One region of the Comamonas kerstersii genome, then DNA from elsewhere that is predicted to be linked to it. Evidence: riboswitches for the same ligand, from Rfam matches in the RefSeq annotation. Region 1 holds a riboswitch; each other region holds the start of a gene.
The links. Region 1 has a riboswitch for cobalamin ahead of B5M06_RS15615 (TonB-dependent receptor domain-containing protein). Riboswitches for the same ligand answer to the same signal wherever they lie in the genome.
Positions count from the first base shown of each region.

Region 1 (7,355 bases):
TTTTCTCCAGTGAATTCTCGAGGCGCTTACTCACCAAGCGCGCTCGAAGCAACACCATGGACGATCACCCCTGAGGAGTGAAAGCTACTCCGTCTCTGCTCCTTGCCAGATGCCATCTGGCGCCTGATCGGGGTCTTTGAGGAATGCATTGATGGGCACTTCGATATAGGTGCGCCCATCTGGCTGAGAAGGAGGCATGCGCCCTGCGCGCAAGTTCACCTGTACGGACGGCAAGATGAGCGTCGGCATCGCCAGGGTCGCATCGCGGCGGTTACGCATGGCCACAAACTCCGCTTCACTGATGCCGTCGCGCACATGAATATTGCCGGCCTTTTGCTCTGCCACCGTGCACACCCAGGCAGCGGCACGATGGGCAGGCGGGTAGTCATGACACACATGAATACAGGTGTCTGCAGGCAGGCTCAAGATGCGCTGTATAGAGCGATACAGCACTGCAGCATCCCCACCGGGAAAGTCGGCACGTGCGGTGCCCACATCGGGCATGAACAAGGTGTCGCCCACAAACACATCACCCCCAACCAGATAGGCCATATCGGCAGGCGTATGCCCGGGCACGAGCATGGCTGTTACGGCCAGACTGCCCACATGAAACACCTCTCCGTCCTCAAACAGGTGATCAAACTGGCTGCCATCGGGCAAGAAACTCCGTTCAAACAGAAAGACTGTGCGGAAGATTTTTTGCACCTGACGAATGTTGGCCCCGATGGCAATCTTGCCGCCCAAGTGGTGGCGAATGTGTTGCGCCCCCGAGATGTGGTCAGCATGGGCATGGGTTTCCAGAATCCATTCGACCTGCCAGTTCTGGCTGCGCACATATTCAATGATGCGATCGCTGCTGGCGCTGGTGAGGTTGCCTGACTTGGCGTCAAAGTCCAGCACGGAGTCAATCACGGCGACCTTGCCAGTACTGGGATCTGCCAGCACATAGCTGACCGTGCCAGTGACAGCATCAAAAAAAGATTCGATATGTGGCTGAGGCATGTGCATGGAGCTTCCTTTGGGTGACGGACTTGCTTTTAATTTACTTTTTAATATAATATAAAAAAATAGATCGTATGCATTCACCCTCTATTCGCAGGTGACAACCATACGCCCTATGTTTTCAACAATCTGGAGACCGCAATGAAAGCAAATATCGGTGGTTGGGATCGTGTGCTGCGCATCGTGCTCGGCTTGGTGCTCATCGGACTGGCTGCGACAGGTACTGTCGGCTGGTGGGGCTGGCTGGGTGTGATTCCCTTGGTCACGGGCCTGGTTCGATTCTGCCCCTTGTACCCGCTACTCGGGTTGAACACCTGTCCGCTACGGAGCAAGAAGTAAATGGTTCATCACGGAATGTCGGGGTAGTTGCCCCTCAAACAGAAACAGCGGTGACATTTCAAGCATGATGGTTGTGCGACCAATCAACATGCAAGAAAGCACCGCTGCATGCGCAAAGATACTACATGGCTGGGCCTTTGGGAGGGTTTCCGGGTTATTGATGCTGACCTTCAAACACCAGGCCAAGCAGTTTTAACGCTTGAGCCGCTACAGGGCAGTAGCAAGTGCAGTGCTTGTCTCAAGCCCTTGGCTCAGGTGCATGAATACGTGCAGCGCACAGTGCGAGATATGCCACTGGTGGACAGGCAGCTGCGTTTGAAGGTCAAGCTGCACAGGCTGGTCTGCCCCGATTGCGGCAAATGCCTGCAACATGTGCCCTGGCTCGATAAGTACAGTCGTTTAACCAAGCGCTTGGTTGAGCATATCCAGCACTTATGCCAGCACATGAGCATCAAGCACGTTGCCAAGACGTTAGGCCTGCATTGGCAGACCGTGCGTGAGCTTGATGCACGCAGGCTGCAGCAACAAATTGACAGCTTGCCACCAGCGCAACCTGAGCGTCTGGTCATGGATGAGTTTGCAATGTTCAAGGGGCATCGCTACGCCAGCGTATCCAAGCTGTCGCCATGGACATGAATACGGCGTTCGACGCAGAGGTCAAGCATTGGTGTCCGAAAGCCAAGGTTGTCTATGACTTGTTCCATGTGGTGGCCAAGTATGGCCGCGAGGTTGTTGCACGCGTGCGTGTTGATGCGGCCAATGCACTGCGCGGGGATAAACGCCAGCGCAAGATGGTCAAAAATGAAGCCCACTTGCACCCTGAACAAAAGCAGCACCTGCAGCAAGTGCTACAGGCCAATCAGCCCCGGATGACGGTCTATGTGCTCAAAGATGAGCTCAAGCAACTGTGGAACTGTTCAGACCCTTGGCAGTTCAGGCGCAGCTGGAGACAGTGGCATGAGCACTGCCAGCAAAGTGGCATTGCCTGCTTGCAGCAGTTTGCCAAAAAGCTCAGCAAGTACTGGCGCGGCATACTCTCCCGTATGCGCTGGCCCATGCACACAGGTTTGCTGGAGGGTATCAACAACCGCATCAAACTCATCAAGCGCATGGCCTACGGATATCGCAACACTGAATACTTCTTCTTGAAGATCAAGGCCGCATTCCCCGGAAATCCGTGAAGAACCAAGTAAATCCGCCACAGACTGCTCTCAAAGCATTTTGGAACTAGCAAAACATTGGGCACCACAAGCGCCCAATGCTGGAAAAGATGACAAACGAAAATTTCAACGAGCCAATGACAGACATCACCAACAGTCTGGATTTGGCCAGCATGCGTGCCCATGCCAGTGAAGCGGTGAGCATGCTCAAGCTACTTGGCAATGAAGATCGCTTGATGCTGCTTTGCCAGATCTCATTACAAGAGCGCACAGTGACGGAGTTGGAGCAGCTGACAGGCATTACCCAGCCTACCTTGTCGCAGCAGCTGGGTGTGCTGCGCAGAGAAGGCCTGGTGTCGACGCGCCGCGAAGGCAAGTTCATCTGGTATCAATTGGCCGATGCTCGTGCTCTGCAGCTTATGCAAGTGGTGCATCAATTGTTTTGCGGCCCTGCCGCGCATGGAGCTCAGTCATGAGTATTTATTGGGAAGCTTTTACGCCGTGGTCGTCCTTGGCGGGCGGGGTGTTGATTGGATTAGCCGCCGCTTTGATGGTGGTGTTGCTGGGCCGCATTGCTGGCATTAGCGGTATTTTGGGAGGCTTGCTGCAGAAGGCCACATGGGGCTCGGTGCGCCAGTGGGGTTGGCGTGCAGCCTTTGTAGCGGGCATGCTGCTTGCACCGCTGCTGTGGCAGATGTTTGCTCCACTGCCAGCCATGCAAATGCCCTCCAACCCCATGCTGATCATCAGCGCAGGCTTGCTGGTAGGTTTCGGCACGCGACTAGGTTCGGGCTGTACCAGTGGCCATGGTGTATGTGGTTTGTCGCGTTTGTCCATTCGCTCATTGGCCGCCACGTTGATGTTCATGGCCACAGGCGTGGCGACAGTGTTCATCATGCGCCATGTAGTGGCTTGAACAGCAAAGAAAAAGGAGTCACACCATGATTGCAATCGCTGCATTGATTGCGGGTTTAGTGTTCGGTTTGGGGCTGATCCTCTCCGGCATGGGCAACCCCGCCAAAGTGCAAAACTTTCTGGATATTTTTGGCACCTGGGACCCCTCGCTGGGCTTGGTGATGGGCGGAGCAATTGCCGTAGGGCTGGTCGCTTTTACATGGGCTAAGCGCCGCAAAACCTCGGCACTGGGTGAGCCCATGCAGCTACCAACGGCCACGGTAGTAGATCGCAAGCTGCTGACGGGCGCCGCCATGTTTGGCGCTGGCTGGGGCCTGGCAGGGTTTTGCCCCGGCCCTGCCGTGATGAATCTGGCCACCCTGCAGATGGAGGTCTGGCTGTTTGTAGCAGCCATGCTGGCAGGAATGGTGCTGCAGCATGTCACAGCCAAAAACCGTTGATAGCCAACACTGTCGCAGCAGCAAAAAAACTCCGTGGGGCTGAAGCAGCCCACAGCCTGCCGTTCAGGCGGTCAGCACACAAGACTGAGCAATGCCGCTGCCCTGCAGTAGCTATCGAGGCATAGCCACCGCTGAGGTTATGCCAAGCACCTCACTGCATTGACGAACTGCAACAACACCGCTGAAACACGCAAAAACCGGGTGATGCTGTGCCATATGGCAACAGCCATCGCCAAGTCAGGCTGCACAACACTGTTTTGCGCTCTAGAATCCACGCTGATTTCTGGTGCTCGCGTGGCCGTTCAGGCCATGCTGATAAACGAGAAACATGGAGGTTTTGCGCTCTACAGCGCCTTACCTTGCATGTACTGCCCCCGCAACAGTGTGTGCACAGGTCGTAAGACCAGCCTGTCGTTCCACAGCCACTGAAGCCTCGTGCTTTGGGAAGGCTTCGACAGTCGGTGCATCAGTCTGGATACCGGCCAGAAATTGGTTCGAGGCAGCCGCCCTGCGCAGCTGCCCCGGTGGTTTTGTGACGCACATGCGGGGACGCTGTGCGTGCAGCTCAAAATTTTTATGTCTCTCCAAACCTCCTTGAAGCAGGGTGCCGTGGGCACGTCTGCGCGTTTTGCTTTAGCTGTGGTTACGATAACCGCTACGGCCTTGACACAAAAGGTCGCCGCAGAAGAAGCGCGCATGAATCCCACGGTTGTGACGGCGACCCGCTCCGAAACAAAACTGGACGAAACTTTGGCCGACGTGCGTGTGATCACACAAGAACAAATAGGGAATTTTGCTGGACGCTCTTTGGCTGAAATCATGCAACGACTGGCTGGCGTCCGTATGTCAAGCAATGGAGGACGGGGCAATACACAGTCCTTCACGATTCGTGGAAGTGACCAAGTAATTTTGCTTATCGATGGAGTGCGTTTTGGCTCGGCCACAATGGGAACTCCCACTCTAGCTAGCCTTCCGATCGAACAAATCGAACGCATTGAAGTAGTACAAGGCCCCGCCTCAGCTCTGTATGGCAGTGATGCCATTGGAGGCGTGATTCAAATTTTTACCAAACAAGGTAAAGGTGCCAAAAAAGCCTTTAAACCGCATGCCGACATTACCTGGGGCAGTGCTGGCTACAAAGATGCCAATGCTGGGTTTATTGGCACCCAGCAAGGCTGGAACTACAGTTTGAATGTATCCCGCGTGCTCGATCCTGGATTTTCTTCAACGAACAAAAAAGCCGGCCCCAAACATAGTCCAGATAAAGATAAATTTAACCAAACGGCTGTCAGTGCCAGCCTGGGTTACGCATTCAATGATGCTTGGCGCTTAGATGCCAATCTACTGCAAGCCCAAAGCTATGCTGAGTTTGATAATGCGGACTACAACAATTTGCTTCAAGATGCATGGCTTAATTCACAAGCCGGGACACGCTCCTTGAAGCTATCCGGTGTTGTGAGTCCTACGTGGAAAACCCATCTGAGCTTAGCTCGCTCTATGGACAAGCAAAGCAACCAATATCACACCGTATCAACCAATACGCGCCACAGTGATAAGTTCAACACCACTCAAGACGAAATCCAGTGGGGTAATGAAATAAAAACGGCAGCAGGTATCGTTGTCGCTGGTTTTGACCATTTAAAACAAAAAATAGATACGTCTACCCCATTTGACACCACCAGCCGTACCACGAATGCTGTCTACGCAGGTGTGAATGGTAGTCACGCAGGCCACTCTTGGCAGATCAATTTGCGTCGAGATGACAACTCTCAATACGGTGGTTACAACACCTGGGGGCTGACCTATGGTTATGAAATTTTTTCTTCTCTCAAAGCACATATCAGTCGCTCCAGCAGCTTAACTGCGCCTACTTTCAATGACCTGTACTACCCAAGAAGTGGAAATCCTCTGCTGCAGCCTGAAACAGCAAAAAGCAATGAAATTGGTCTTACATGGGATATTGGTGTACACAATCTTAAGTTGGTAGGTTTTGATAACAAAGTTAAAAACTTGATTGCTTGGGCACCTTCCGATCCAGCAGATCCAAATAACAGCCCTTGGTTTCCCGCCAACGTTAATCAAGCACAGCTCAAGGGCTGGTCACTGCTATATAGCGTCAGCGGCACGCATTGGAATTTGAATGCAAATTACGAGCGATTAAATGCCCACGATGGTTCCGGCTTACCTCTATACAACCTAGCTAAAGATCAAGCCAGCGTTGCACTTGATGCTTACTGGGGGGCTTGGAAGATAGGTGCATCTGCACTACATGTTGGCAAGCGTCAGCGCTCTACAGCCGCTTATCTTCCTAGTTACACCACAGTAGATGCCTATGCCGAATACCAGCTTGCCAAAGATTGGGCGCTACAAGCACGTGTGGCTAACCTGACTGACAAGGAATACGAAACCGTTTATGGCTACAACCAACGTGGCCGCGCTGGTTATCTGACGCTCAAATGGGCCCCTAAATAATGCCCAAGCTGCGCATCTACAGCGCAGCGTGCCTTGTGACCCTGTCCGCCCTTTATGGGCAGGCATGGGCCCAGGCACAGCGCGTGATCTCTTTACTGCCTTCTGCTACGGAGGCAGTTTGTGTTTTAGGGGCCTGCGATCGCCTCGTAGGTGTGGATGATTTCTCGCTGGACCCGCCAGAAGTTGCCAAGCTCCCACGGCTGGGAAAAACCTGGCAACCTCGTCTCGAAGAAATTGTTCAGCTACAGCCCGATCTGGTACTGGTGGGGCGCGCTCCGCAAGTAATTCAAAAGCTGCAGGCACTGGGCCTGAATGTGCAGGAAGTCGATGCCTTATCAATAGAGGAAGTCCGCAGCGTCTTGCAGCGCTTAGATGGTCTACTGGACACGCAGGCTGCACCAGCGGTGATTGCCGCCATGGACCAAAAGCTCGATGCATTGCGCGAGCAAGCTGCAAAAATTCCAGCACAGCGTGTCTATATCGAGCTTGATGCTGCGCTTTACAGCGCCGCGCCCAGCTCCTTTATTGGTGAGTTGTTAGCACTTCTGGGGGCGCAGAACATTGCAGCAGCATCGACCACGGCTTACCCCAAGCTCTCTCCTGAATATGTGGTCCAGCATGCGCCGGAGCTGATCATCCAGACCTACTCCCAAGGGGCACACGCAGTGCACACACGCCCCGGCTGGCACCGTATTCCTGCGCTCGAGCACGGGCGCATATGTCCCCTGACCGCCGAAGAGCGCCGCATTGCGACGCGACCTGGCCCACGCCTGGCGGAGGCGGCAGAGATTTTTCTGCGCTGCCTGCGCATGCCCTACCGCGAAAGAACCCCATGAAACTCAGCAAAAACTGGGATGAAGTCTGCTACCCTTTTATTCACCAGACCTCTTACCTGTGCGACTTTGAAGTCACCACCGATGAACTGTGTGCGTTGATTGGCAGCGCCATTGCAGCCATGCCCGATGACATGCAAGACATGCGCCAGGACCTTGAAACGCTGCAGCCCCTGGCTTTTCACATCAATGGC
Region 1 covers NZ_CP020121.1:3,323,780-3,331,134, forward strand. Annotated here, with positions in the region: gene B5M06_RS15585 (MBL fold metallo-hydrolase) at 85-1,008, opposite strand; gene B5M06_RS15590 (YgaP family membrane protein) at 1,144-1,341, shown strand; partial or broken gene B5M06_RS17745 (transposase) at 1,450-2,522, shown strand; gene B5M06_RS15600 (ArsR/SmtB family transcription factor) at 2,639-2,977, shown strand; gene B5M06_RS15605 (YeeE/YedE family protein) at 2,974-3,417, shown strand; gene B5M06_RS15610 (YeeE/YedE family protein) at 3,443-3,856, shown strand; cobalamin riboswitch at 4,124-4,357, shown strand; gene B5M06_RS15615 (TonB-dependent receptor domain-containing protein) at 4,433-6,328, shown strand; gene B5M06_RS15620 (ABC transporter substrate-binding protein) at 6,328-7,164, shown strand; gene B5M06_RS15625 (hypothetical protein) at 7,161-7,355, shown strand, end outside.

Region 2 (7,355 bases), 390 kb from region 1:
CAGACGGCATCTGAAAGACATTAAAAGTCCCAGTCTTCGTCCTCAGTAGCCACTGCCTTGCCAATCACATAGGAAGAGCCCGAGCCAGAGAAGAAGTCATGGTTCTCGTTCGCGCTGGGGCTCAGCGCCGCCATGATGGCGGGGTTCACCTGGCACATGTCCTCGGGGAACATGGGCTCAAAGCCCATATTGCTCAGCGCCTTGTTGGCGTTGTAGTGCATGAAGCGCTTGACGTCTTCGGTCAGGCCCACGGGGTCATACAGCTCGGCGGCGTAGTGGCATTCCAGGTCGTACAGGTCGTACAACATGGCGTAGGCCTCGCCCTTGATGGCTTCCTGCTGGTCTGCAGGCAGCTTGGCAAAGGCCTGCTGGAACTTGTAGCCAATGTAGTAGCCGTGCACCGCCTCGTCACGGATGATCAGCCGAATCAGGTCGGCCGTGTTGGTCAGCTTGCCGCGGCTGCTCCAGTACAGGGGCAGGTAAAAGCCGCTGTAGAACAGGAAGCTTTCCAGACACACCGAGGCAATCTTCTTCTTGAAGGGGTTCTCTTCGGCCTTGTACTCTTCGAGGATCAGCAATGCCTTCTTCTGCAGCCAGGGGTTCTCTTCCGACCAGCGGAAAGCTTCGTCGATTTCCGTGGTTGAGCACAGTGTCGAGAAAATCGACGAATAGCTGCGCGCATGCACCGCTTCCATGAAGGTGAAGTTCGACAGCACGGATTCTTCGTGCGGTGTCACTGCGTCCTGCATCAGCGAAGGTGCGCCCACCTGGTTTTGCACGGTGTCCAGCAGCGTCAGGCCGGTGAACACGCGGATCGTCAGCTGCTGCTCGTTGGGGCGCAGCGTGGCCCACGAGGGGATGTCGTTAGACAGTGGCACCTTCTCAGGCAGCCAGAAGTTGGCCGTGACGCGGTTCCAGATCTCCAGATCCTTGTCGTCTTCAATACGGTTCCAGTTGATGGCTTGGGTCAGCTTGGTCATGACTAATCTTTCTTACAGAGTGCAGGACACGCAGGTCGCATTGACTTCCGTGCCTTCCAGCGCCAGCTGACGCAGGCGGATGTAGTAGATGGTCTTGATGCCCTTCTTCCAGGCATAGATCTGGGCCTTGTTGATGTCGCGCGTGGTGACGGTGTCGGGGAAGAACAGCGTCAGCGACAGGCCCTGGTCCACGTGCTCGGTGGCTGCGGCGTACACGTCGATGATGGCGTTGGGGCCGATCTCATACGCATCGCGGTAATACTCCACGTTGTCGTTCGACAGGAAAGGCGCGGGGTAGTACACGCGGCCAATCTTGCCTTCCTTGCGAATTTCAATGCGCGAGGCGATAGGGTGGATCGACGAGGTGGAGTTGTTGATGTAGCTGATCGAACCTGTGGGCGGAATCGCCTGCAGATTGCGGTTGTACAGGCCGTGCGCCATCACGTCCTTTTTCAGCTGTTCCCAGTCTGCACGGGTAGGCAGCTGCACGCCGGTCTTGGCAAACAGGGCTTTCACCGTTTCAGAGGTGGGCAGCCAGTCGCGGGACACGTACTTGTCAAAGTACTCGCCCGTGGCGTACTTGCTGTCTTCAAAGCCTACAAAGCGCTTTTGCTTTTCCTGGGCCAGCAGGCAGGAGGCACGCAGGCAGTGGAAAGCCACGGCAGCAAAGTAGACACTCGTGAATTCCACCGCCTCAGGGCTGTCGTAGTGAATGCGTTCACGTGCCAGATAGCCGTGCAGGTTCATCTGGCCCAGGCCAATGGCGTGGCTGTCCTCATTGCCCTGGCGCACCGAAGGCACGGAGTTGATGGAGCTCATCTCCGACACGGCAGTCAGCGCTCGGATGGCGGTTTCCACGGCCGCGCCCAGATTGCCGCCGTCCATGGTCGTGGCAATGTTCAGCGAACCCAGGTTGCACGAAATATCGTTGCCAATGTGCTCGTAGTTCAGGTCTTCGCCCAGCACGGACGGTGTATTGACCTGCAGAATCTCCGAGCACAGGTTGGACATGTTGATGCGGCCCGCAATCGGGTTGGCGCGGTTGGCCGTGTCCTCGAACAGAATGTAAGGGTAGCCCGACTCAAACTGGATCTCGGCAATGGTCTGGAAGAACTCACGTGCCTTGATCTTGGTTTTCTTGATGCGGGGGTCGTCCACCATCTCCTTGTAGTGTTCGGTCACGGAGATGTCGGCAAAAGGCTTGCCGTAGACGCGCTCGACGTCATAGGGCGAGAACAGGTACATGTCCTCGTTCTTCTTGGCCAGCTCGAACGTAATGTCCGGAATCACCACGCCCAGCGACAGCGTCTTGATGCGGATCTTCTCGTCCGCGTTTTCACGCTTGGTGTCCAGGAATCGCATGATGTCAGGGTGGTGTGCGTTCAGATACACCGCACCTGCGCCCTGGCGTGCGCCCAACTGGTTGGCATAGGAGAAGCCGTCTTCCAGCAGCTTCATCACGGGAATCACGCCCGAAGACTGGTTCTGGATGCCCTTGATGGGCGCGCCTTGCTCGCGCAGATTGCTCAGCAGCAGGGCCACGCCGCCACCGCGCTTGGACAGCTGCAGGGCAGAGTTGATGCCGCGGCCAATGCTCTCCATGTTGTCTTCCAGACGCAGCAGGAAGCACGACACCAGCTCGCCACGCTGTTTCTTGCCAGCGTTCAGGAAGGTAGGCGTTGCAGGCTGAAAGCGCCCGGCAATGATCTCTTCCATCATGCGCATGGCCAGCTTTTCATCGCCACGGGCCAGCGACAGTGCCGTCATGACGACACGGTCTTCAAAGCGCTCCAGATAGCGCTTGCCGTCACGGGTCTTCAGGGTGTAGGCCGTGTAGTACTTGTAGGCACCCAGGAAGGTAGGGAAGCGGAACTTCTTGGCAAACGCGGCCTTGAAGATCTGTTCAATAAATTCCGGCGAGTACGCATCCAGCACTTCGCCTTCGTAATAGTTTTCAGTGCGCAGATAGTCCAGCTTTTCCTGCAGGCTGTGAAAGAACACCGTGTTCTGGTTCACATGCTGCAGGAAGTACTGGCGCGCGGCCATGCGGTCGGCATCAAACTGGATCTTGCCCTCAGCATCAGGCAAGTTCAGCATGGCATTCAGGGCGTGATAGTCCAGTTCAGTTGGGGTATGCAAGGTCATGGCGATGCTTGGAAAGCAGAAAATTCAAAGTGTTCAGAAAAATGCTGGTCAATGGCCTGCAGGCGCTGCCAGTCTCTGGCCGTGCCGCTCATCTCGATGCGCAGCAGCAGGGGCACGCCACATTTGCGTGCCACAACTTCTGATGCCTGCGCAAACAGGGCCCCAAAGTTGCGGTCGCCACAGCCAACGACTGCGCGCAGCCACTGGCGGCGCTGCGGGTCATTCAGAAAGCGAATCACAGGCTTGGGCACGGCACCTTTGCCGGTGCTGTCGCCAAACGAGGGGGTGACCAGCACGAACGGACCATCTACCGCTGGCATGGGCGCGTCTACCTCCTGCGGAATGCGCAGTGCGGGCAAACCGGCCTGGCGCAACAGCTTCTCGGTATTGCCAGAGCGGGAGGAGTAGTACACCCAGCGGGTCATGGCTCAGGCGATAGCGCCCAAGGCAGCCAGACGGTCGGGGCGAAAGCCGCTCCAGTGCTCATCACCCGTGAACACCACGGGCACCTGGCGGTAGCCCCAGGCTTGCACTTGTGCGGCCGCTTCCGGGGTTTGCGAGACGTCGATGACCTCATAGGCCACGCCCTGGCGATCCAGAGTGCGTGCAGTCATCGAGCACTGGGGGCAATTGGGTTTGGAGTAAAGCGTAATCATGAAGCCGACAAGTCCAGCAAACACAGGCAGGACGTCGGGCTTGCACATCACAAAAGAAAAGTGAGCACGCAAGCCATGCAGGCATGCGCGACAACCACAAAATCTTCAAAAACATATGCATACCACCCAGGCGTCCCCGCCTGTACGGTTGAGGAAATACATGGAGGAACCAGGTCGTTCCATGTGGTTAGTTGGCCGGTATCCAGACTGGTGGGCCTGGGCAGCACGCCTTCCCAAAGGCTTTCAGGCTTCAGTGGCTGTGTGTGCTACCTTGCACCGCGGTTTGACGCAGCGCGCCTCACTTACTGTTGCGGGGGCAGTTCAGGTTGGCACTGTGAAAAAGTGCGCCCTGATTCCCGTTTAACCTTGCTCAAGCACTCGAGCAAGTGCACCAACGGGCTCAATTCTACGGCCGTTAACCGAGCGAAATATTGCGCTGCATGCCGTGCTTGAATGGCAAAAAAATGCTAGGCACTGAGCACCCCGGAGGGTGGCCTTGTGATCTGAGGATGTGCCGCCCAAGAAATCAAAGACTTAGGCCTTCGACCTTGTCGCATGCCGGCATGCAGGTAGTGCGGCTAAAACACAACACACACTGTATGTATGGGCCAAGAACCATGGCAGACCCTAGGGGTATGGGGCGAAGCGCTTTAATTGCAACACCATGTAACAGCGTCATAATGCAGCAGACAAGAAAAAACACACGGAGCAATGCGGGTGAGCAATTTCGAGTTTTTGCAGGCACATTCCAACGCCTTGGCCACACTGGGCGCCACGGCAGAAAAAATCTTTCCTCACGACCCGGTCAGTTGCGTGGCCAAGCTGCGCCTGCTGGCCGAGGCCATTGCCAAAGACATGGCCAACCGGCTCGGCATCCAGTTGCTGCAGCCCACCCAGGCCGAGTTGCTGCGCGCCATCGATGCCCGCCTGGGGCTGGATGCACAGGTGCGGCAAATGTTTCACTTGTTGCGCACCCGTGGCAATGAAGCCGCGCATGAAGTCGATCACCGCATTGGCTACCGCGAAGCGCTGGAAAGCCTCAAAGTCGCGCGTGAAGTGGCCCTGTGGTTTCACCGCACCTTTGGCAAGGACCCACACTTCAAGCCCGGCCCCTTTCAGCTGCCCGATGACCCCAGCCAGAAGCTCTACGCCCTGCAAAAGCAGATAGAAGATCTGCAGCGCAAGCTCAGCAGCACCGAGGCTGCCAGCAGTGACACTGCCGCGATGGCCGAGCTGCTGCGCCAGCAAGCGGAGCAGGAAAAAGCGCTGGCCGAGCAGGCCCAGCAGGAGCGCGATATTTACGAACAGCTGGCCGAAGAAGCCAGCCAGACCATTGCAGCCCTGAAGGCCGAGCTGCACAAAGCCCAGGCACAGGCCGCGCAGCAACAAGCACCAAGCAGCCAGTCCATGCGCAGCTGGAGCGAGCGCTCCCGCAAGGCGGCCAGCCTGGTGCACATGGACGAAGCCAGCACACGCCTGCTCATCGACCAGATGCTGCGCGACGCGGGCTGGGAGGCCGACACCGTCCACCTGACCCACGCCAAAGGCGCACGCCCGCAGCGCGGCAAAAACCAGGCCATTGCCGAGTGGCCCATGCAAGGCATGCAAAGCGCAGACTATGTGCTGTTTGCCGGGCTGGTGCCTGTGGCCGTGGTGGAGGCCAAGCGCCTGAACCAGAACGTGGCAGGCAAGATCAGCCAGGCAGAGCGCTATGCCCGTGCCTTTTTACCGGCCGATGGCGTGCAGGCCGCGTGGCAGCTGGCCCAGCGCGTGCAGCCCTGGGAAGACGGGCAGGGCGCGCACTTCACCATTCCCTTTGCCTACTCCTGCAATGGTCGCCCTTATGTGAAGCAGCATGAAGAAGCCAGCGGCACCTGGTTTCGTGATCTGCGCCACAGCTCCAACCTCGCCAAGCCGCTGCAGAACTTCCACTCGCCCGAAGGGCTGCTGGACATGCTCCAGCGCGACATTGCCAAGGCGCAGGAGGCGCTGGCGGCCGAAGGCCACGCCTACCTTGGCCTGCGCGACTACCAGGTCAAAGCCATCAGCGCCGTAGAAAGCGCGCTGGCGCAGGGCCAATCCAACTGCCTACTGGCCATGGCGACTGGCACGGGCAAGACGCGCACCATCATTGGCTTGATCTACCGCCTGCTCAAGGCGGAGCGCTTCAAGCGCATTCTGTTTCTGGTGGACCGCACGGCGCTGGGTGACCAGGCGCTGGAAGCCTTTGACGACGTGCTGCTGGAGCAAAACCTGCCGCTGTCCAAGCTCTATAACGTGGCCGATCTGGGCGACATGGCGGCGCAGGCCGAAGACCGCGTGCAAGTCGCCACCGTGCAGGCCATGGTCAAGCGCATCTTTGCCAGCGACAACCCGCCGCCCGTGGACCAGTTTGACTGCATCATCGTGGACGAAGCCCACCGTGGCTACACGCTGGACCAGGAAATGACCGAGGGCGAGCTGGAACTGCGTGACCAGGCCCAGTACCTGTCCACCTACCGCCGGGTGCTGGACTACTTTGATGCGGCCAAGGTGGGGCTGACCGCCACCCCCGCCAAGCACACCAGTGATATTTTTGGCAAACCTGTGTATACGTACAGCTACCGCGAAGCCGTAGCCGATGACTGGCTGATCGACCACGAGCCACCCATTCGCTACACCACGCTGCTCACGCAAAACGGCATCCACTTTGACAAGGGCGAAGCCGTGGAAAGCATCAACCTGCACACAGGCGAGGTGGACCAGGCCGAGCTGGAAGACGAGCTGCACTTTGACGTAGCCAGCTTTAACAAAGGCGTGCTCAACGACAACTTCAACCGCGTGATCTGCAACCAGCTGGCCATGGAGCTGGACCCCTTCAGCGACGAAAAGACCATGATCTTCTGTGCCACCGACACCCATGCCGACAAGGTGGTGCGCATGCTGGGCGAGGCGTTCAAGGAGCTGCATGGCGATGCCTACAACCAGGCCACCGTGGTCAAGATCACCGGCAAGAGCGACAAGGTGGACCAGCTGATCCGCCGCTACAAGAACGAGCCATTTCCCAAAGTGGCCGTCACCGTGGACTTGCTCACCACCGGCATTGATGTGCCCGCCATCTGCAATCTGGTGTTCATGCGCCGCGTGCGCTCACGCATTCTGTATGAGCAGATGATTGGCCGCGCCACGCGCCGCTGCGACAGTATCGGCAAAACCGTGTTCCGCATCTATGACCCCGTGGACCTGTACGCCACGCTGCAGGATGTGAACACCATGCAGCCGCTGGTCAAAGACCCCAAAGTCAGCATCGAGCAGCTGCTGGCCGAGCTGGACAACCCCAAATCCTACGAAGCCGCAGGCAGCAGCCCTGAGCGCCGCCATGCCGACGATGTGCTGGACCAGTTGAACCAGAAGCTCATGCGCGTGCTGCGCAAGGCCGAGCACATGGCGCAAAAGAAACCCGCGCTGAAAGCGCAGCTGCAGCAGCTGGAACAAAGCTGGGGCGTGCCACCGGCCAAGCTGCACCAGCACCTGCATGCCGTGGCCAAAAAAGACGGCGTCAAGGCTGCAGCCAACTTCCTCAAAGAAAACACCC
Region 2 covers NZ_CP020121.1:2,935,520-2,942,874, reverse strand. Annotated here, with positions in the region: gene nrdF (class 1b ribonucleoside-diphosphate reductase subunit beta) at 21-980, opposite strand; gene nrdE (class 1b ribonucleoside-diphosphate reductase subunit alpha) at 993-3,125, opposite strand; gene nrdI (class Ib ribonucleoside-diphosphate reductase assembly flavoprotein NrdI) at 3,122-3,550, opposite strand; gene nrdH (glutaredoxin-like protein NrdH) at 3,554-3,781, opposite strand; cobalamin riboswitch at 3,958-4,192, opposite strand; gene hsdR (type I restriction-modification system endonuclease) at 4,493-7,355, shown strand, end outside.
Region 2: another riboswitch for cobalamin. It lies ahead of nrdH (glutaredoxin-like protein NrdH); the one in region 1 lies ahead of B5M06_RS15615 (TonB-dependent receptor domain-containing protein).

Region 3 (7,355 bases), 820 kb from region 1:
CGAAACAGCCCCTGCGCCACCGCACCTGCCAGCCCCAGCAATGCGCCCGCCAGCCAGGCGCCCAGCGTGCGCGGCAGGCGAATGTCCCAGACGATCTGCCAGGCCACAGGGTCCTGCTGCATGTGCCACACGCTTTCCCAGCCGGTGCTGCCCACACTGGCACCGATGCCCATGGCGCCCACACTCAGCAGCAGCAGGCCCAGCGCCAGCCAGGCACTGCGCCGTTTTTCACGAAACAAGCTGCTGTTTTCTTGAAACAAGCTGCTGTTTTCTTGAAACAAGCTGCTGTTTTCTTGAAACAAGCTGGTGTTTTCACGCGACATGGCACTGTTATTCATGGCCACGGCGAGGTGCTTTCTCACGCACGCAGCGTGCAATCAGTGCGGCGGCTTCGTCCATGCGCGGCCCGGGGCGCACGATCACATCGGACTCTCTTGCATCAAAAGTACAGATGCGCTGCTGCTTCACAGCCTCCAGCGACTGCCAGCCCGGGTAGGACGAGGCAGCCTGCATGCTGTGGTTGACCATCAAAATCACATCAGGCCGCGCACGCACGATGAACTCCGGGTTCACGCGCGGAAACGGCCCCATCTCCTGCGGCACCACATTGCCCAGTTGCATGCGGCTGAGCATTTCCCCGATAAAAGACGATGGCCCCGCCACATACGGCCCACGGCTGACTTCAAAGTACACGCGCGCACCCTGCACTTCTGGTGGCAGGGACTGCGCCGCTGCCTGCACCCCGTTCTGCATACGCTGCCACACGGCCTGCACCTGCTGCGGTGGCTGGCCCAGCACCACGCCCACGGAATGCATCACGCGCAGCACATCGGCCGACGTACGGGGCTCCAATGCCACCGTGCGCAGGCCCAGCGCCTCCAGACGCTCGCCCACGCGCGCCGAACTGGACAGCAGCACCACATCGGGCTTGAGCGCCACAATGGCTTCCACATTCGGGTCCAGCCCACCGCCCACCACGGGCAGCTTGCGCTGCAAGTCTTCAGGCCAGTTGGAATAGCGGTCCACCCCGACCAGCTTGTCGCAGGCCCCCAGCGCGCACACGGTCTCAGTCAGCGAAGGCAGCAGGCTCACAATGCGCTGTGGTGGCTGACTCAGCACCACGCTACGGCCGCGCTCATCCTTGAGCGCCTCAGGCGGCACATCGGCAGCCTGCACACTGCCCAGCAGGCCCAGCCAGCAGGCTGCCAGCAGGCTGCAGCGTCGTATATAGCGCTTCATTTGAGCTGCAGTGGCAGGCCAGCTGCCATCAAAGTCACGCGACTGCATGCCTGCGCCACGTCCTGGTTCAGGCGGCCCAGTGCATCTACAAAGGCACGTACCTCACGCCCCATGGGAATCACGCCCATGCCAATCTCATTGCCCACCAGCACCACCGGCCCGGGGCACCGAGGAAACACTTCCAGAAAAAGAGCACGCTGCGCGCTCCAGTCCTGCGTCAGCGGCTGGTTTGGCTCAAATTCCACGCCTTCCATGGGCATCATCCAGTTGGTGAGCCACAGCGTCAGGCAATCCACCACCACCAGCGTCTGCGCATTGCTGTGCTGCTGCAGCGCCTGGGCCAGCAGACGTGGCGCTTCCACCGTCTGCATGCCTGGCACGCGCTGTGCACGGTCTGTCTGGTGGCGTGCGATGCGCACGCGCATTTCCTCATCCCAGGCCTGACCCGTAGCCAGATACACGGCGCGGCGACCAGCACTGCCTGCGATCCAGTCGCGCGCGGCCAGCTCTGCACGGCGCGTCTTGCCGCTTTTCTGGCCGCCCAGAATCAGTTCCTGCCAGGGCCCGTGATTCACAATATTCATAGAAATGGCTGTCTGAGCGCACATACCATGGCTTCAACTGCTGCGTCAGCAGTCTGCGGACCCGCTGAAAACATCCAGAGCCGATGAAAGTGCATGCACATCGTGTAGAAGATCACCCGCGCCAGCCTCCCCGCCAGCCATGGGCAAAACAATAGCCGCCTGCGCGTGCTACACCTGATGTTGGCCGGTATCCGGGCTGGTTCGTCAAGACCATCGCCTTCCCAAATGCTTGTTCAAGGCATTCAGTGGCTGCGTGGATGGCTGGGTGCCAGATCTGACACCAGGAACTCACCGTTGCGGGGGCAGCGCAGGCTAGATGTACGCGAAGGATTCGCCGCATCGCCCTGCTTCCCGTTGAACTGCACACTTGTGAACCAAGTTGCGAGCACCAACATTGAATCCGCTGATTTTAGCGGTCCACACCACTCCCCCACTGGATACACAAAGTTACACCCCAATGAAAAACCAAGGCAAGCTGCGTACAAAGCCATGCAAGTTCGCAGATATGCTCACCGATCTCACCTAGTTTTGCATTCTCGCGAAGAGTGGAGTCCTACAATTAGAGCAATCCATGACGACACCATCGATCCTTGCCCCCATTACCGAGCGTGTAGAGCTGCTGCTGGCCAAGCACGAAGCGCTGGAGCACGCCAATCGCCTGCTCACCGAAGAGATTCAAGCCCTGCAAAAAGAGCGCGACTCGCTGAGGTCACGCCTGAAGGCCGCGCGTGCACGTGTGGATGAGTTGATCGAGCGTCTGCCAGAAAACCGGGAGGCACGATGAGCAAGCTGGACGTCACGATTCTGCATCAGGACTATGTACTGACCTGCCCTGACGGACAGGAAGCACAGCTCCTGGAGGCCGTAGAGCGCGTGGATCAGCAGTTCCAGAAAATGCGTGACTCCAGCAAGCTGCGTGCCCGCGAGCATGTGGCGGTGCTGCTGGCTGTCAATCTGGCGTTTGAAAATCTGAAACTGCGCGAACAGCTGCTCGACCTGCAGCAGCAGCTGTCTTCTCAGCTGAGCAATGAAGATGGCGAACGCCTGCAGACGCTGGAAGCACTGCTTGCGCAGGAGCAGGCACAGGCCGAACAGCTGCTGCAGCGCCTGGATCAAGCACTGGGGACTGAGCCCAGTTCTGCTGACGAAGCACAGGCACAACCTTCTCTAGACAATGACAATGGTGTGGAATTGCCTGCAGCACCACAAGAACCGCAGTAAAATTGCACCCGTCTGCAACCCGCCGGGCTTTATATTGCCTTGAACCAATGCTCATTGAGCACGGGCTTGATACATTGCCTAGCAAGCGTGATCGTCTCGCGTCAGATGAACCCAACGTTAGGTTGCTCTCGCCCACCTGAACCCCCGGTTCAGGTTGACGGCCCGGTGGCTTTGCAGACACCTTCATCGGCAGTTCCGCCAACCTCCCCCCCCCCGCTTCTTTAGCTTTAGCTTTCGATCTGGCCTAACGGCACCACAGTGATGGCTTGTAAATCAGATCCATCCACAGTGCCCACAACGACACCAGCACCAGCATGCCACCTGCTGCACGCGTGCCCCACGCACTGCGAAAACGGCTGACACGGCCACTGAGCCAGCGCCATGCATAAGGCGCAGCCAGCAGCCACAGCGCCCCACCCAGACCAAAAGCCACCATACTCAAGCCCCCCGCCAGTGGCGAAGCGCTCAGCGCCGCCACCAAAATGGCGGAATACAGCAAGCCGCAGGGCATCAAGGCCCAGCACATCCCCGCCAGCACCACACCGCCTCGCATGGCCAGTACAGGCTGGACCTTGCTCCAGGCCATGCGCCCGGCACGCTCCAGCCACAGCGGCTGCTGCCCCTGAAACAGCATCAGAAGGCCCCAGGCCAGAATGGCCAGGTGCATCATCACCCACACAGGATGCAGCATGGAGGTGCGGTCTGAAAACCAGGCCACCTGCTCCATGGCAAACGCAGCCACTGCTCCCAGCACGCCATAGCCCAGCAAGCGACCTGCGTGAAACTGCGTGGCACTCCATACAGGCCATGCAGCAGGTTGAGGCAACGTCGCATGCATCTGCACCGCCTTGCCATGCCCTTGAATCACGGCATGGCAGGGTGCTGCGCACATAGCAAGACAATGGGGCCCACCCACGAGCCCCATGAAAAATGCAGTCCACAAAAACGAAAGTGTCATAAAGATCAGATGATCCGCGAGAATCTCGCGCGATCACGTGCTTCTTGCAAATAGCGGTCAAACACCAATGCTACGCCACGCACGAAGAACCAGCCCTTGGCCGTCACGCGGATGCAGTCGTCCAGAATCTCCACCAGACCTTCTTCTTCCTGCGTCCTCAGTGCCTCAATCTCGGCAGCGAAATACTTGCGAAAGTCAATGAGCCATGCACTGTTGATGGACTCATACTGCACCTCGCCCTGACACATGATGGCCATGATCACCGCACGGCGCAGCATGTCATCACGCGAAAGCGCCAGGCCACGCACGATGGGCAGACGCCCCTGATCGAGCAGGTCGTAATACTCTTCCAGCGTCTTGGCATTCTGGCTGTAGGTGGCCCCTACGCGACCAATGGCCGAAACACCCAGTGCAATCAGATCGCAGTCAGGCTGTGTGCTGTAGCCCTGGAAGTTGCGATGCAGGCGACCCTGGCGCTTGGCTACGGCCAGTGAATCTTCAGGCAGGGCAAAGTGGTCCATGCCCACGTACACATAACCAGCCTCCATGAAACTGTCCAGCGCCGCAGCCAGCATATTGACCTTGTCCGCTGCTGCAGGCAGATCCGCCTGAAGAATGCGACGCTGAGGCTTGAAGCGCTCGGGCAGATGTGCATAGGCATACAGCGCAATACGATCAGGGCGCAGCTCGGCCACTTGCTGCAGCGTTCTAGCGAAGGACTTTTCATTTTGCTTGGGCAGGCCGTAGATCAAGTCCACATTGATCGACTCAAAGCCCAGCTCACGTGAAGCGGCCACCAGATCAAACACCTGCTCGGCAGGCTGCTCACGGTGCACCGCTTTTTGTACATCCGGGTCAAAGTCCTGCACCCCAAAGCTCAGGCGGTTAAAGCCCATGGCCTTGAGGGCGGCCAGACGCTCACGTGTCACAGTACGTGGGTCAACTTCAATGGAGTACTCACCCGCTTCATCAAAGACAAAGCGCTGGCGCAGCATGTCCCACATCTGCACCAGTTGCTCGTCCGAAAGAAATGTCGGCGTTCCACCACCTATGTGAAGCTGGCTGACCAGCTGACCTCTTCCACAATGGGCCAGATGCAGATCCAGCTCCCGCTCAAGATACTGTAGGTACGTGACCGCACGCTCGTGGTGCTTGGTGATGATCTTGTTGCATGCACAGTAGTAACACAAAGAGTTACAAAATGGGATGTGCACATACAGCGACATTGGCGACTTGGCCGCTGCAGAAATTTTGCGTTGCTTTAATGCCAAGATATAGTCGCTATCACCAAATGCCTCAACGAACCTGTCCGCAGTAGGATAAGAGGTGTAACGAGGTCCTGGCACGTCATAGCGACGCAAGAGTTCCGGGGTGACTGCAGTCATGTTTTCTTCCTTAATGCTGCAACTGTGCAGCAAGATGGCATGCACACTCTTGACATGAATCAAGCACTCACCATAAGGGAAGTGTCAGAATTTGACTGAAATCATTCGAGATACATAGCAAGCGCCCGATAGTCCCCGTTTATTGACATCCAACTTTTAATTCTGGCCTTTACACCCGTGTCTACCTCGTGTTCAGGCCTTGCGTACATGACTCCACCAACCATCAAAGTAACCTGCTCCAATTGCAACCTGCGTGAACTGTGCATGCCCGTCGGTTTAAATGACCAGCAGCTGCAGCGCATCGACGACATTGTGGCTACGCGCCGCAAAGTCAAGCGCGGGATGACACTGTTCCGCAACGGAGAGCCTTTCACGTCGCTGTATGCCATCCGCACGGGCTTTTTCAAGACATGCGTAGCCACCGAAGACGGACGCGATCAGGTCACAGGTTTCCAGATGGCGGGAGAGATCATCGGGCTCGATGGCATCGTCAATGACCACCACACCTGCGATGCAATCGCACTGGAAGATGCCGAAGTCTGCGTGATGCCCTTTGACAGCCTCGAAGAGATCTCGCGCGAGGTTACAGCCCTGCAGACGCACGTACACAAAGTGATGAGCCGCGAAATCGTGCGCGAGCACAGCGTCATGCTGCTGCTGGGCAGCATGCGCGCCGAAGAGCGTCTGGCGGCCTTTATTCTGAATCTGGTGCAGCGCCTGCATGCACGCGGCTTCTCCTCGTCAGAACTCATTTTGCGTATGACCCGCGAGGAAATTGGCAGCTATCTGGGTCTGAAGCTGGAAACCGTCAGCCGCACTTTCTCCAAGTTTGTGGATGAAGGCTGGGTCGAAGTGAAGCAGCGCCACGTTCGAATTCTGGACACTGCCGCCCTGCAGCGCCTGGTCAACAGCCAGCACGACTGCAACAAGCAGCTGTAAACTCAGCCAGCCTGCGCTCTCACACACCCAAACGCCCACTGCATGCTGTGGGCGTTTGCTTTGGGTGCGATGCCAGAGCATCTACACCGCATAAAAAATAGCGGCTAGCGCTTGATTTATCAGTATTTCAGATACAAAAGTATCTCAAACACCCATAAAACAAGCGCTAGCCGCTCCTCTTTTTAAGAAGCTGCAAGTATCACTTGGGTGTCAGATCAGGCAAATCTTCATCAGGTGTAACAACATGGTTGCGCACGGCGCCTGCAGGCGCCAGGCTTTTTTCCAGCTTCTGGTTGATATTCAGCCCCTCCTGGTAGTAGTTCGGATCCACCACAGGGTCAGCGCCATCCATGGCAATCATGGCCGTCACAACGCCTGCCACCACGACGATGGCAGGGCCTGCCAGCACCATCCATACATGGCCATACTTCCACCACGGACCGGATGCTGACTCCACTTGTTTTCCTAGCTGGGACATTTCGAACACTCTCTTCCTTCAACAGAAAGTGTGCACAGCAACGCCATGCACACTACAGGATCATTTTTAGCGCGGCACGAGGAAGACAGATTTCTCCGTCACATGCCCTTGGCCACTTTGCGCTGCGATATCAAACTCAATGGCGTGTGAGCCAGCGCTGGCCGCACCGTAAGGAATCTGCACTCGCACCGCTACGCCGCGCGTCTGTGCAGGATCAACCTTGACGGTCTGCCCTTCCACCAGCTCAATGCCTTGAATACCCTGCACCGACACCTTATAGGTCTGCGCTTGCTCGGTCGCGTTCATCACCTGCAGACGATACACATTTTCGAGCTTGCCGCCTGCAACAATGCGTGCCAGTGAAGCGCGGTCACGGATGACGTCCACCTTCAGCGGTTCTCTGATGGCCAGACTGATGGCCATGGCCGCTGCCAGTGCCAGCAAAATGCTCGAATAAATCAGCACCCGTGGACGTGCAATGCGTTGCCAGATCTGTGCGCTCTTCCAGCCTTGGTTCACCGCATTCTGGGTGGTCAAGCGCACCAAGCCAC
Region 3 covers NZ_CP020121.1:2,507,225-2,514,579, reverse strand. Annotated here, with positions in the region: gene B5M06_RS11775 (FecCD family ABC transporter permease) at 1-239, opposite strand, end outside; gene B5M06_RS11770 (ABC transporter substrate-binding protein) at 331-1,239, opposite strand; gene cobU (bifunctional adenosylcobinamide kinase/adenosylcobinamide-phosphate guanylyltransferase) at 1,236-1,823, opposite strand; cobalamin riboswitch at 1,989-2,231, opposite strand; gene B5M06_RS11760 (DUF5320 domain-containing protein) at 2,395-2,607, shown strand; gene B5M06_RS11755 (cell division protein ZapA) at 2,604-3,044, shown strand; gene B5M06_RS11750 (sulfite exporter TauE/SafE family protein) at 3,289-4,002, opposite strand; gene hemN (oxygen-independent coproporphyrinogen III oxidase) at 4,008-5,387, opposite strand; gene fnr (fumarate/nitrate reduction transcriptional regulator Fnr) at 5,595-6,326, shown strand; gene B5M06_RS11735 (FixH family protein) at 6,526-6,804, opposite strand; gene ccoG (cytochrome c oxidase accessory protein CcoG) at 6,871-7,355, opposite strand, start outside.
Region 3: another riboswitch for cobalamin. It lies ahead of cobU (bifunctional adenosylcobinamide kinase/adenosylcobinamide-phosphate guanylyltransferase); the one in region 1 lies ahead of B5M06_RS15615 (TonB-dependent receptor domain-containing protein).